2 regions of the Cupriavidus sp. HY129 genome follow, and region 2 is predicted to be linked to the other one. Evidence: predicted binding sites of a transcription regulator. Region 2 holds the regulator's gene; the other holds the start of a gene.
The links. The regulator sigma-54, encoded in region 2, starts transcription at its own class of promoters, with help from an activator protein. The targets are predictions, from matches to a motif close to TGGCANGNAANCTGCTTT.
Positions count from the first base shown of each region.

Region 1 (5,004 bases), on a different replicon from region 2:
GGCTGGCGCAGGCGTAGGCCACCATATCGAGGTATTTCAGGATCGTGCCGCCGTGGACATTGCCGGAGAAATTGGCCATGTCCGGCGTCATCAGCACGGTCATGGAAAGCTGGTGGGACAAATCGTTCATCGCAGGAAATCCAGATTCGGGCATTCAGGCGCCGGCAGTGTAACTCGCCGCGTGCGTGAATGGGAGCCCGGCCCACCCCAGCCATGCAAGAAACTTCCGACAAAAGAAAAGCGGCCCCACAGGCCGCTTTCTTTGCTTCTCAGACGCGATGTGCTTACTTCTTCTTGTTCACAGCGTCCTTGAAACCCTGACCTGCCGAAAACTTCACAGTCTTGGCCGCAGGAATCTTGATCGTTTCGCCGGTGCGCGGATTACGACCGGTGCGGGCAGCACGTTTGCCCGAGCTGAAGCTGCCAAAACCCACCAGAGTGACAGAGTCGCCCTTGGCCACTGCCTTCTTGATACTGTCCAGCGCAGCGTTCAGCGCGCGCTCGGCGGCGGCGTTGCTGAGTTCTGCTTCCGCGGCGATGGCCGATACCAGTTCACCTTTATTCATGGCTGATTTCCCTTGTTGGTCGTCGTCACCGGACTTTTACCGCATGGCAGAAGTCCGATCGGCGCAGTCTAATCTGCCCTTTGTGCCTTGGGCAATCCCCAGTGGCACCAATGCAACGAAAACTGCCGGAAATCGTTCTGTGGCAAGACTTAGCGGGCGTTCTCCCCCTCTATTCCGAGAATCGAAACGTCACTTTTTGCGGCTGTCCGGCATACCGAATATCGCGCGTTGACATTCCCGGAGAAATTGCCGTACCCGTCACTGGAACACTCGCCCCCCATTTACCAGGTACCAATCCCCCGCAGACTCAACAGCGCCCAGTTCAGGTGCAATGCACCGTTTCGGGTCTGCTTTGACAACACAACGTGCGCCATCACGGCGCATTTGCACCTCATTCCCTCTTTTTGGGCGTTGGCATGCCACGACTCAGAGTGGCCCGAAACGCCATCCAAGTGCCACGCGCACTGAGTTTGCGCGGTTTTTCGGCGTTCATGCCCAGATCTGGAACGGCTTTTGCATACCCATGCTCCCATTTTGAGCATGGGGCAACGATGGACAACTTGAAAACCGGTACGGATGCAATGTTCATCCTGCTTGGCGCAATCCTGGTGCTAGCCATGCACGCGGGGTTCGCATTCCTGGAGCTTGGCACCGTCCGCAAGAAAAATCAGGTCAATGCCCTGGTCAAGATCCTGGTCGATTTCGCGGTCTCGACGATTTCATACTTTTTTATCGGTTATACGGTCGCCTACGGCGTGCAATTCATGTCCGGGGCAGATGTACTGGCGCAAAAAAGCGGCTATGAGCTGGTGAAGTTCTTCTTTCTGGCCACATTTGCGGCGGCCATCCCGGCGATTATCTCGGGCGGTATTGCCGAGCGCTCGCGATTTAACCCGCAACTGGCAGCTACATTCGTGCTGGTCGGTTTCGTCTACCCCTTCTTCGAAGGCATCGCGTGGAACAACCGATTCGGCATCCAGGACTGGATCGCCTCCGTGACCGGTGCGCCGTTCCATGATTTCGCCGGCTCGGTGGTGGTCCACGCTGTCGGCGGCTGGATCGCGCTGCCGGCGGTGCTGCTGCTGGGCGCGCGCCGCGGCCGCTATCAGAAGGATGGCCGCATCAGCGCGCACCCGCCCTCGAATATTCCGTTCCTCGCGCTGGGCGCCTGGGTACTGGCGGTGGGCTGGTTCGGCTTCAATGTGATGAGCGCGCAGACCGTCGACAAGATCAGCGGCCTTGTCGCCATCAACTCGCTGATGGCAATGGCGGGTGGCACGCTGGCCGCGTGGTGGGCCGGCCGCAACGATCCCGGCTTTGCGTATAACGGTCCCCTGGCAGGCCTGGTCGCCGTTTGCGCGGGCTCGGACCTGATGCATCCGCTGGGCGCGCTGATTACCGGTGCGGTTGCTGGCGTGCTGTTCGTTCATCTGTTTACGCTGGCGCAGAACAAGTGGCACATCGACGACGTGCTTGGTGTCTGGCCCCTGCACGGCCTGTGCGGCGCCTGGGGCGGCATCGCCGCAGGCATCTTCGGCAGCCACGCGCTTGGCGGCATTGGCGGCGTCTCGATCGTGGCCCAGTTCATCGGCACGACCATGGGGATCGTGATTGCCCTGGTGGGCGGCACCGTGGTCTACGGCACGCTGAAGAAGGTCGTCGGCATTCGCCTGGATGCCGAGGAGGAGTACAACGGCGCCGACCTGACGCTGCACCGCATCTCCGCCACACCGGAGCGTGAAACGAGCTGGTAATCGAAACGCTTGCAGTCTCGAATCGCCCCAAATAAAACGGCCGGAATCATCCGGCCGTTTTACTTTGTGTTCACAAAGATTAACTTGAACTTTGATCTCGACGCGCCCAATAATGCCCTTGGGCTCCCGAAGCAACGCCGACACAGGCGTGTCTTGCAGCCCTGGCACCATCCACACCGATTTGCGCAGATTCTGCAGTGCCTGATTTTCACTTTTCCATAAAGAATTGGAGCGTGCCCCTATGGATACTTCTTCGTTGCAAAGCATCCGCGATGTGATTTATGGCTATGCCACTGTTTTCGGCGTCAAGATCCTTGCCGCCCTCGCCTTCTGGGTGGTCGGCCGCTGGCTGATTCATTTCGTGGTGCGCATGGTCCAGAATTCGCTGGCCAGGCAAAAGGTAGACCCGACGCTGCTGCGCTACGTTGGCTCGATCGTTACCGTGACGCTGAATGTCGTGCTGGTCATCGGCATCCTCGGCTACTTCGGCATCCAGACTACGACGTTCGCGGCACTGATCGCCGCAGCCGGTGTTGCTATCGGTATGGCCTGGTCTGGCCTGATGTCGAACTTCGCGGCCGGCGCGTTCCTGGTGGTCCTGCGTCCGTTCAAGGTCGGAGATTTTGTATCCGTCGGTGGTGTCACCGGCACGGTGCGCGAGATCGGCCTGTTCTCCACCACGCTAGACACGCCTGACAACGTCATGACGGTCGTCGGCAACAACAAGATCTTCAGCGACACGATCCAGAATTTCTCGGCCAATGCGTTCCGCCGGGTCGATTTGAAGGCGCAACTTGCCGGGTCGACTGACGTGGCAGCCGCCACGGCTTTGCTCAAGGAAAAGATCGCGGCCATTCCGAACGTGCTGACCGAACCGCCCGTCGATGTCGAGATCCTGGAATTCACACTGGTTGGCCCGGTCCTGGCCGTCCGCCCCTACTGCCATACCGATCACTACTGGCAGGTCTATTTCGATACCAACCGCACGATTCGCGACAGCTTCGGCCAGGCGGGCTTCCAGGCGCCGATGCCGGCCCAGGTCGTGGTGATGCAGAACGCGCCGGCCGTATCGGTGGCATCGGGCGCGCCGGCAAACCAGGCGGCCTGAGCCTGATTGAGCCAGGCAAGCTCGGCGGGATCAGGTTGCGGATTGGGAGCGCTGCCGCATACCTGCCCGCCCGTAGAGACGCAGCACGACCGCGCCGCTGCCGCAGACCGCCATGACAACGGCCAGCGGCAGCGCGGTGCCATCGTGCCAGAGGCTGACCGCCGCGCCTGCCAGCGTGCCAAAGCCGAACTGCAACGTGCCCATCAGCGCCGAAGCCGTGCCGGCGCGATGACTCTGGTGGGATAGTGCCAAGGCCGAGGCGTTCGGCGTGATGCAGCCAAGGCCCGACAGGAATACGAAGAAGCAGACCAGCAGTACCGGAAGCGTTGTCCAGCCGATCAGGGCTGTGCCGGCCAGGACGAGACCTGCCACGCAAGGCGCGAACAGCGCCACGCGCAACACATCGTCAAGCGCGCGAGCGCGGACCAGGCGGGTATTGACCTGCGACATGCCGATCAGGCCAAACGCATTCGCCCCGAAAACAAAGCCGTAGTGGGAGGGATCGATGCCATGCAGTTCGATCAGCACAAACGGCGACCCCGCAATATAGGCGAACATGCCGCCCTGCACGCATCCCGCCGCCAGCGAATAGCCAAGAAATTCGCGATCGCGCAGCAACTCCCAGTAACTGCGCAGCACTGCAACCGGATGCAGTGTCCGGCGGCGCTGCACGTCGAGCGACTCCTCCATGCGCGCGTGGACGAACCACAGCAGCAGCACCGCTGCGCCACAGTGAATCCAGAAGATCGCACGCCAGCCGGAAGCCGCCAGCACCGCGCCACCAATCAGCGGCGCCAGGATCGGCGCCAGGCCCATCACGAGCATCAGCGAGGAGTACGCCCGCGCCGACTCATGGGCTTCCATCCGGTCTCGAATCACCGCGCGCGAGACCACCAGGCCGGTACAGCCACCGAGCGCCTGCAGGAACCGCCAGAGCATCAACGAATCGACGGTCGACGCCATCGCACAGCCTGCGGCCGCCGCGCCATAGATCGTGAGTCCGACGTACAGCGGCGGCTTGCGGCCGAAGCGATCGCTGATCGGGCCGTAAAACGCCTGCCCTATCGCCAGCCCAACCAGAAACGTGCCGAGCGTCAGCTGCACCTGTCCGATGTCGGTATGCAGATCCGCTGCCAACGTCGGAAAGCTCGGCAGGTACATATCGATGGACAGCGGCGCGATGGCGGTCAGCGACGCGCAAATCAGAAGCCAGAGGGGAAAACGGGAGGACGATGGCACGCCCTTGGTCGACGTCATGAAAGGGTTCCGGAAACGCAAGGCGCAATTGTTGCACAGCCTGCAAATGCGCACCGGCCCACGCGTCGGGGAAGCAAGGATGTTGGCACCGATCGGCCGGCAACCCACCACCGGTGCGGAACATTGTTGGACTGGCTTTCACGCGCGCCGGGGTGGAGGGTACAATGCCTGCCTGTCGGCTCGGATGTTGCACCGACCACGCAGTCAGACGCATCGCGGGAGACGGATCACGGGAACCGTCCCCGGCACCGTTATCCTGCATGACCATACGATACAAGCCGTTAATTGCCTCGCTGAGCCTGGTTGCGATCGCAGCCCT
Region 1 is NZ_CP083255.1:2,073,654-2,078,657, reverse strand. Features, by position in the region: gene K6G35_RS25655 (acyl-CoA thioesterase) at 1-130, opposite strand, end outside; gene K6G35_RS25650 (HU family DNA-binding protein) at 285-566, opposite strand; gene K6G35_RS25645 (ammonium transporter) at 1,118-2,320, shown strand; gene K6G35_RS25640 (mechanosensitive ion channel family protein) at 2,562-3,428, shown strand; gene K6G35_RS25635 (Bcr/CflA family multidrug efflux MFS transporter) at 3,459-4,685, opposite strand; gene K6G35_RS25630 (hypothetical protein) at 4,946-5,004, shown strand, end outside.
Region 1: the regulator sigma-54 is predicted to act here: its motif matches at 1,069-1,086, upstream of K6G35_RS25645 (ammonium transporter).

Region 2 (5,004 bases):
GGCGTGGATGAGTACATCGACGGCTGGGGCGACCGCATCGAATATGACGGCAAGTCGGAGATCAACAAGCTGATCGGCAATGCACGCGCGGCGCGTGTTTCCGGTGTCGGCGCGAAAATCCTGGACGAAATCCGCGGCGCGGTGATCACGTACGACAGCCGCAACGAGTTCTATACCGCCACCGGCGGCGATAACAATGCGTCCGCCGGGAACCCTTCTGGCCGCGTGCGCGCCGTGCTGTCGCCGCGCGCGAACCCGGCCAGCGCGCCGGCCGGCGCGCCGCTCGACCTGAAGCCGTCCTCGCAGCCGGCCAAGCCCTGACCGTTTCAAGCTCCATCCGTACCCGATGAACGATACCGCCACGCTCGCCGCCCAGGCTTCTTCCGCCCCATCCACGGATAGCAGCACGCTGGTCGTGCGCCATCTGAAGAAACGCTATGGCTCGCGCACCGTGGTCAAGGACGTCTCGCTCGACGTCAAAAGCGGCGAGGTCGTCGGCCTGCTCGGCCCGAACGGCGCGGGCAAGACCACGTCGTTCTACATGATCGTCGGACTGGTCGCGCTGGACGAAGGCGATATCGTGCTCGATGGCCAGCACATCAGCGGCCTGGCCATCCACGAACGCGCGCGCATGGGACTGTCCTATCTCCCGCAGGAAGCTTCGGTCTTCCGCAAGCTCAACGTCGAGGAGAACATCCGCGCGGTGCTGGAACTGCAGGTGGTCAACGGCAAGTCGCTGCCCAAGCAGGAAATCGATCGCCGGCTCGACTCGCTGCTCGATGACCTGCAGATCGCCCACCTGCGCAACAACCCGGCGCTGTCGCTGTCGGGCGGCGAGCGCCGCCGCGTGGAAATCGCGCGCGCGCTGGCGTCAGCGCCGCGCTTCATCCTGCTCGACGAACCATTCGCGGGCGTGGACCCGATCGCCGTGGGCGAGATCCAGCGCATCGTCAGCTTCCTCAAGGCACGCAACATCGGCGTGCTGATTACCGACCACAACGTGCGGGAAACGCTGGGCATCTGCGACCACGCATACATCATCAGCGAAGGCACCGTGCTGGCCGAAGGACAGCCCGAGGAAATCATCGCCAACGAGTCCGTGCGACGCGTCTATCTGGGCGAAAACTTCCGCATGTGATCAAGCGGCCGCGACGCCGCCTTGCAGCATTCGTCAACTAGCCGTTGGCGATCACGAAGTGCCAGCGATAGGTGATAGCAATTTCCGTTCCAACAACGGGAAGATGCGCATAGAATAGGTCGCATGAAACCATCGCTTCAGCTTCGACTTTCCCAGCATCTGGCTCTGACTCCACAACTGCAGCAGTCCATCCGGCTGCTGCAGTTATCCACACTGGAGCTGCAACAGGAAGTCGAGCAGGCGCTGACCGAGAATCCACTGCTCGAACGCGAGAACGACTGGATCGAAAGCCCGCTGCGCGTGGCCGCGGACGGGTCGGTCAACGTGCAAAGCGCCCCGGCTCCGGCATCTTCCGAACCGCAAGGTAATGGCGACGATCGCGCGAACGGCGCCAACGGCGAAGACGACAGCTACGGCGACAGCTCGGGTGACGATTACGGCAGCGACTGGAGCCTGGACGATTTCGCTCGCCGGCCTCAGGGCGACGAGGACGAGAAGACGCCGATGCAGCTTCGCGAAGCGGAACCCACGCTGCGCGAGTACCTGATGGAACAGCTCACGCCGCTGAAGATCTCCACGCGCGACAAGGGCCTGGCCATCTTCCTGATCGAGTCGCTGGACGACGACGGCTACCTGGGCGCAACGCTCGACGAGATCTGCTCGGAACTACCCAAGGAACTCGAATTCGAAGTCGATGAAGTGCAGGCGATACTGACCCTGCTGCAGAGCTTCGACCCTCCTGGCGTAGGTGCGCGCAACGCCGCAGAATGCCTCACCTTGCAACTGCGCCGTCTGCAGCATCCACAGCGGGACCTTGCATTATCGATCGTCAACCACCACCTGGAGTTATTGGCCGTGCGTGACTACACGCGGCTCAAGAAAGCCCTGCAGGTTGACGAAATTGCACTTAAGGCCGCGCACGATCTGATCCGCTCGCTCGCACCGTATCCCGGACATGCCTACAGCCGTCCGGAAGCGGACTTCGTGGTACCGGATGTGTTCGTGCGCAAGAGTGGCAGTAGCTGGATCGCGCAGCTCAATCCCGACGTGATGCCGCGTCTGCGCATCAACGACATGTATGCGCAGATTTTGCGCGGTGCAAAAGGGGAAGCGGGCGCGGCCGGGCTGCAGCAGAAGCTCCAGGAGGCGCGGTGGCTCATCAAGAACATTCAGCAGCGTTTCGACACGATCCTGCGTGTTGCGCAGGCAATTGTGGAACGTCAAAAGAACTTTTTCTCGCACGGGGAAATCGCGATGCGCCCCTTGGTTTTGCGGGAGATTGCCGATACACTGGGTCTACACGAGTCGACCATTTCCCGGGTGACTACGAATAAATACATGGCCACGCCGATGGGTACTTTCGAGTTGAAGTACTTCTTTGGTAGCCACGTCTCCACGGAGACTGGCGGCGCGGCCTCATCCACGGCGATCCGCGCGCTGATCAAGCAACTGATAGGAGCCGAAGAACCCAGGAATCCCCTTTCCGACAGCCGCATCGCCGAGTTGCTGGGCGAACAGGGCTTTGTGGTCGCACGCCGCACGGTGGCCAAGTACCGCGAAGCGCTGAAGATCCCCGCAGTCAATCTCCGCAAGACTTTGTAGCCGAGCCGCAACCGCCTGCCTGGTGCGGCTCTTTCAGAAGGAGAAGCGCTATGAACTTCAAGATCAGTGGACACCACCTCGACATCACGCCGCCGCTGCGTGAGTATGTGGAAACGAAACTGGAGCGAATTGTCAGACATTTCGATCAGGTCATTGGCGTAAGCGTGCTGCTATCCGTAGACAACCACAAGGAAAAGGACAAGCGTCAGTACGCGGAAATCAACCTGCACCTCAAGGGCAAGGACATCTTCGTCGAAGCGCATCATGAAGACCTTTATGCTGCAATCGACTGTCTGGTCGACAAGCTCGACCGCCAGGTGATCCGCTACAAGGACCGCGTGCAAGGGCATGACCGGGAAGCGGTCAAGTACCAGATGGCTGCCGAACAACTACAACAACAATAAGTCGGCGGCGACACTAGGTCGCCCCTGAGAGGATAGATAGGAAGAGCAAAGCCGCGCATCTGCGCGGCTTTTTTGATGGGCGCGATGCGGATGCGCCGCTGGCGCACCCGTTACCTGAGTACCAGCCCTGCAACATTTGGTCAGCCGGGGGTGTTCGCAACTGACGCCGCTCGGTGTATGCTGCGCCATACAACAACTACAGACAGGACGGCCCCGGACAACCGGCCCGGCATTCCGCGTGGCGAAAGATCGCGCGACGGCGGGTGCAGTTTTCTGGGTGGGCAATCCGACCGGCAAGCTCGCGGCACCACTCGCGGCGCCGGCGCCGCAGCGCACAAGTGCGCAGTGGCCCTGCTCTATAATGGCCGGACGCTCCAATGCGGGCGTCCTTTTGCGCTCAATAGCCTGAATTGCCCAACGCAGCGGGACGACTCATGTGCGTCGGCTCGCCTTTCTGACTCCTCGTGCATCGCCCATGAATCGTTTGGCCAAATTGCTGCCACCCGGCAACATTAATCTCGACGTCACCGTCACCAGCAAGAAGCGGGTCTTCGAGCAAGCCGGGCTCCTGTTCGAGAACAACCATGGCGTGGCCCGGGCCACCGTGACCGACAACCTGTTCGCGCGCGAATCGCTCGGGTCCACCGGTCTTGGCGCCGGCGTCGCCATTCCGCATGGTCGCATCAAGGGACTCAAACAGCCCCTGGCTGCCTTCATGCGCCTGGCCGAGCCGATCCCGTTCGAATCGCCCGACGGCAAACCGGTGGCGCTGCTGATCTTCCTGCTTGTGCCCGAGCAGGCCACCCAGCAGCATCTGGAAATTCTTTCGGAAATCGCCCAGTTGTTGTCGGACCGGGAAATGCGCGAAGGACTGGCCACGTTACCCACGCCCGAAGCGGTCCACGAATTACTGACCCAGTGGCACCCCTGACACGACGGCAGGCCAGCGCAGCCTGACGCGATACCCGCGATACAGCCCCTCCCGAAAAGTCATCCCGCATGGAACTCACCGGCGTCACCTCCCAGTCGATCTTCGACGACAACGCAGCCGACATCAAACTCTCCTGGGTCGCCGGTCTGGAAGGGGCCGATCGAGCCTTCGACGTGGAATTCGCGCGTGAGGCGACATCGGCAGCCGATCTGGTCGGCCACCTGAACCTCATCCACCCGAACCGGATTCAGGTGCTCGGCAAACCCGAGATCCTTTACTACCAGCGCCTCGACGACGAACCCCGCAAACGTCAGATGGGCGAGCTGATCCTGCTCGAGCCGCCATTCCTGGTGGTGGCGGATGGCATGGAGCCGCCGCCCGATCTGGAACTGCGCTGCACGCGCTCGTCGACTCCGCTGTTCACGACGCCGGTATCCTCGGCGGCCGTCATCGACCACCTCCGCCTGTACCTGTCGCGCATCTCCGCGCCGCGCGTCACCATGCACGGCGTGTTCCTCGACATTCTCGGCATGGGCGTGCTGATCATGGGTGAGTCGGGCCTTGGCAAGAGCGAACTGGGCCTGGAACTGATCTCGCGCGGACATGGCCTGGTGGCCGACGACGCCGTCGATTTCGTGCGGCTTGGCCCGGATTTCATTGAGGGCCGCTGCCCGCCGCTGCTGCAGAACCTGCTTGAAGTCCGCGGCCTGGGCCTGCTCGACATCAAGACGATCTTCGGTGAGACCGCCGTGCGGCGGAAGATGAAGCTCAAGCTCGTGGTGCAATTGGTGCGCCGCAACGACGGCGAATTCGAGCGCCTGCCGCTTGATTCCCAGTACCTCGACGTTCTTGGCCTCCCGATCCACATGGTGAAGATCCAGGTGGCAGCTGGCCGAAACCTTGCCGTGCTGGTGGAAGCCGCCGTCCGC
Region 2 is NZ_CP083254.1:316,927-321,930, reverse strand. Features, by position in the region: gene lptA (lipopolysaccharide transport periplasmic protein LptA) at 1-321, shown strand, start outside; gene lptB (LPS export ABC transporter ATP-binding protein) at 347-1,138, shown strand; gene K6G35_RS01560 (RNA polymerase factor sigma-54) at 1,262-2,740, shown strand; gene hpf (ribosome hibernation-promoting factor, HPF/YfiA family) at 2,791-3,144, shown strand; gene K6G35_RS01550 (PTS sugar transporter subunit IIA) at 3,620-4,075, shown strand; gene hprK (HPr(Ser) kinase/phosphatase) at 4,144-5,004, shown strand, end outside.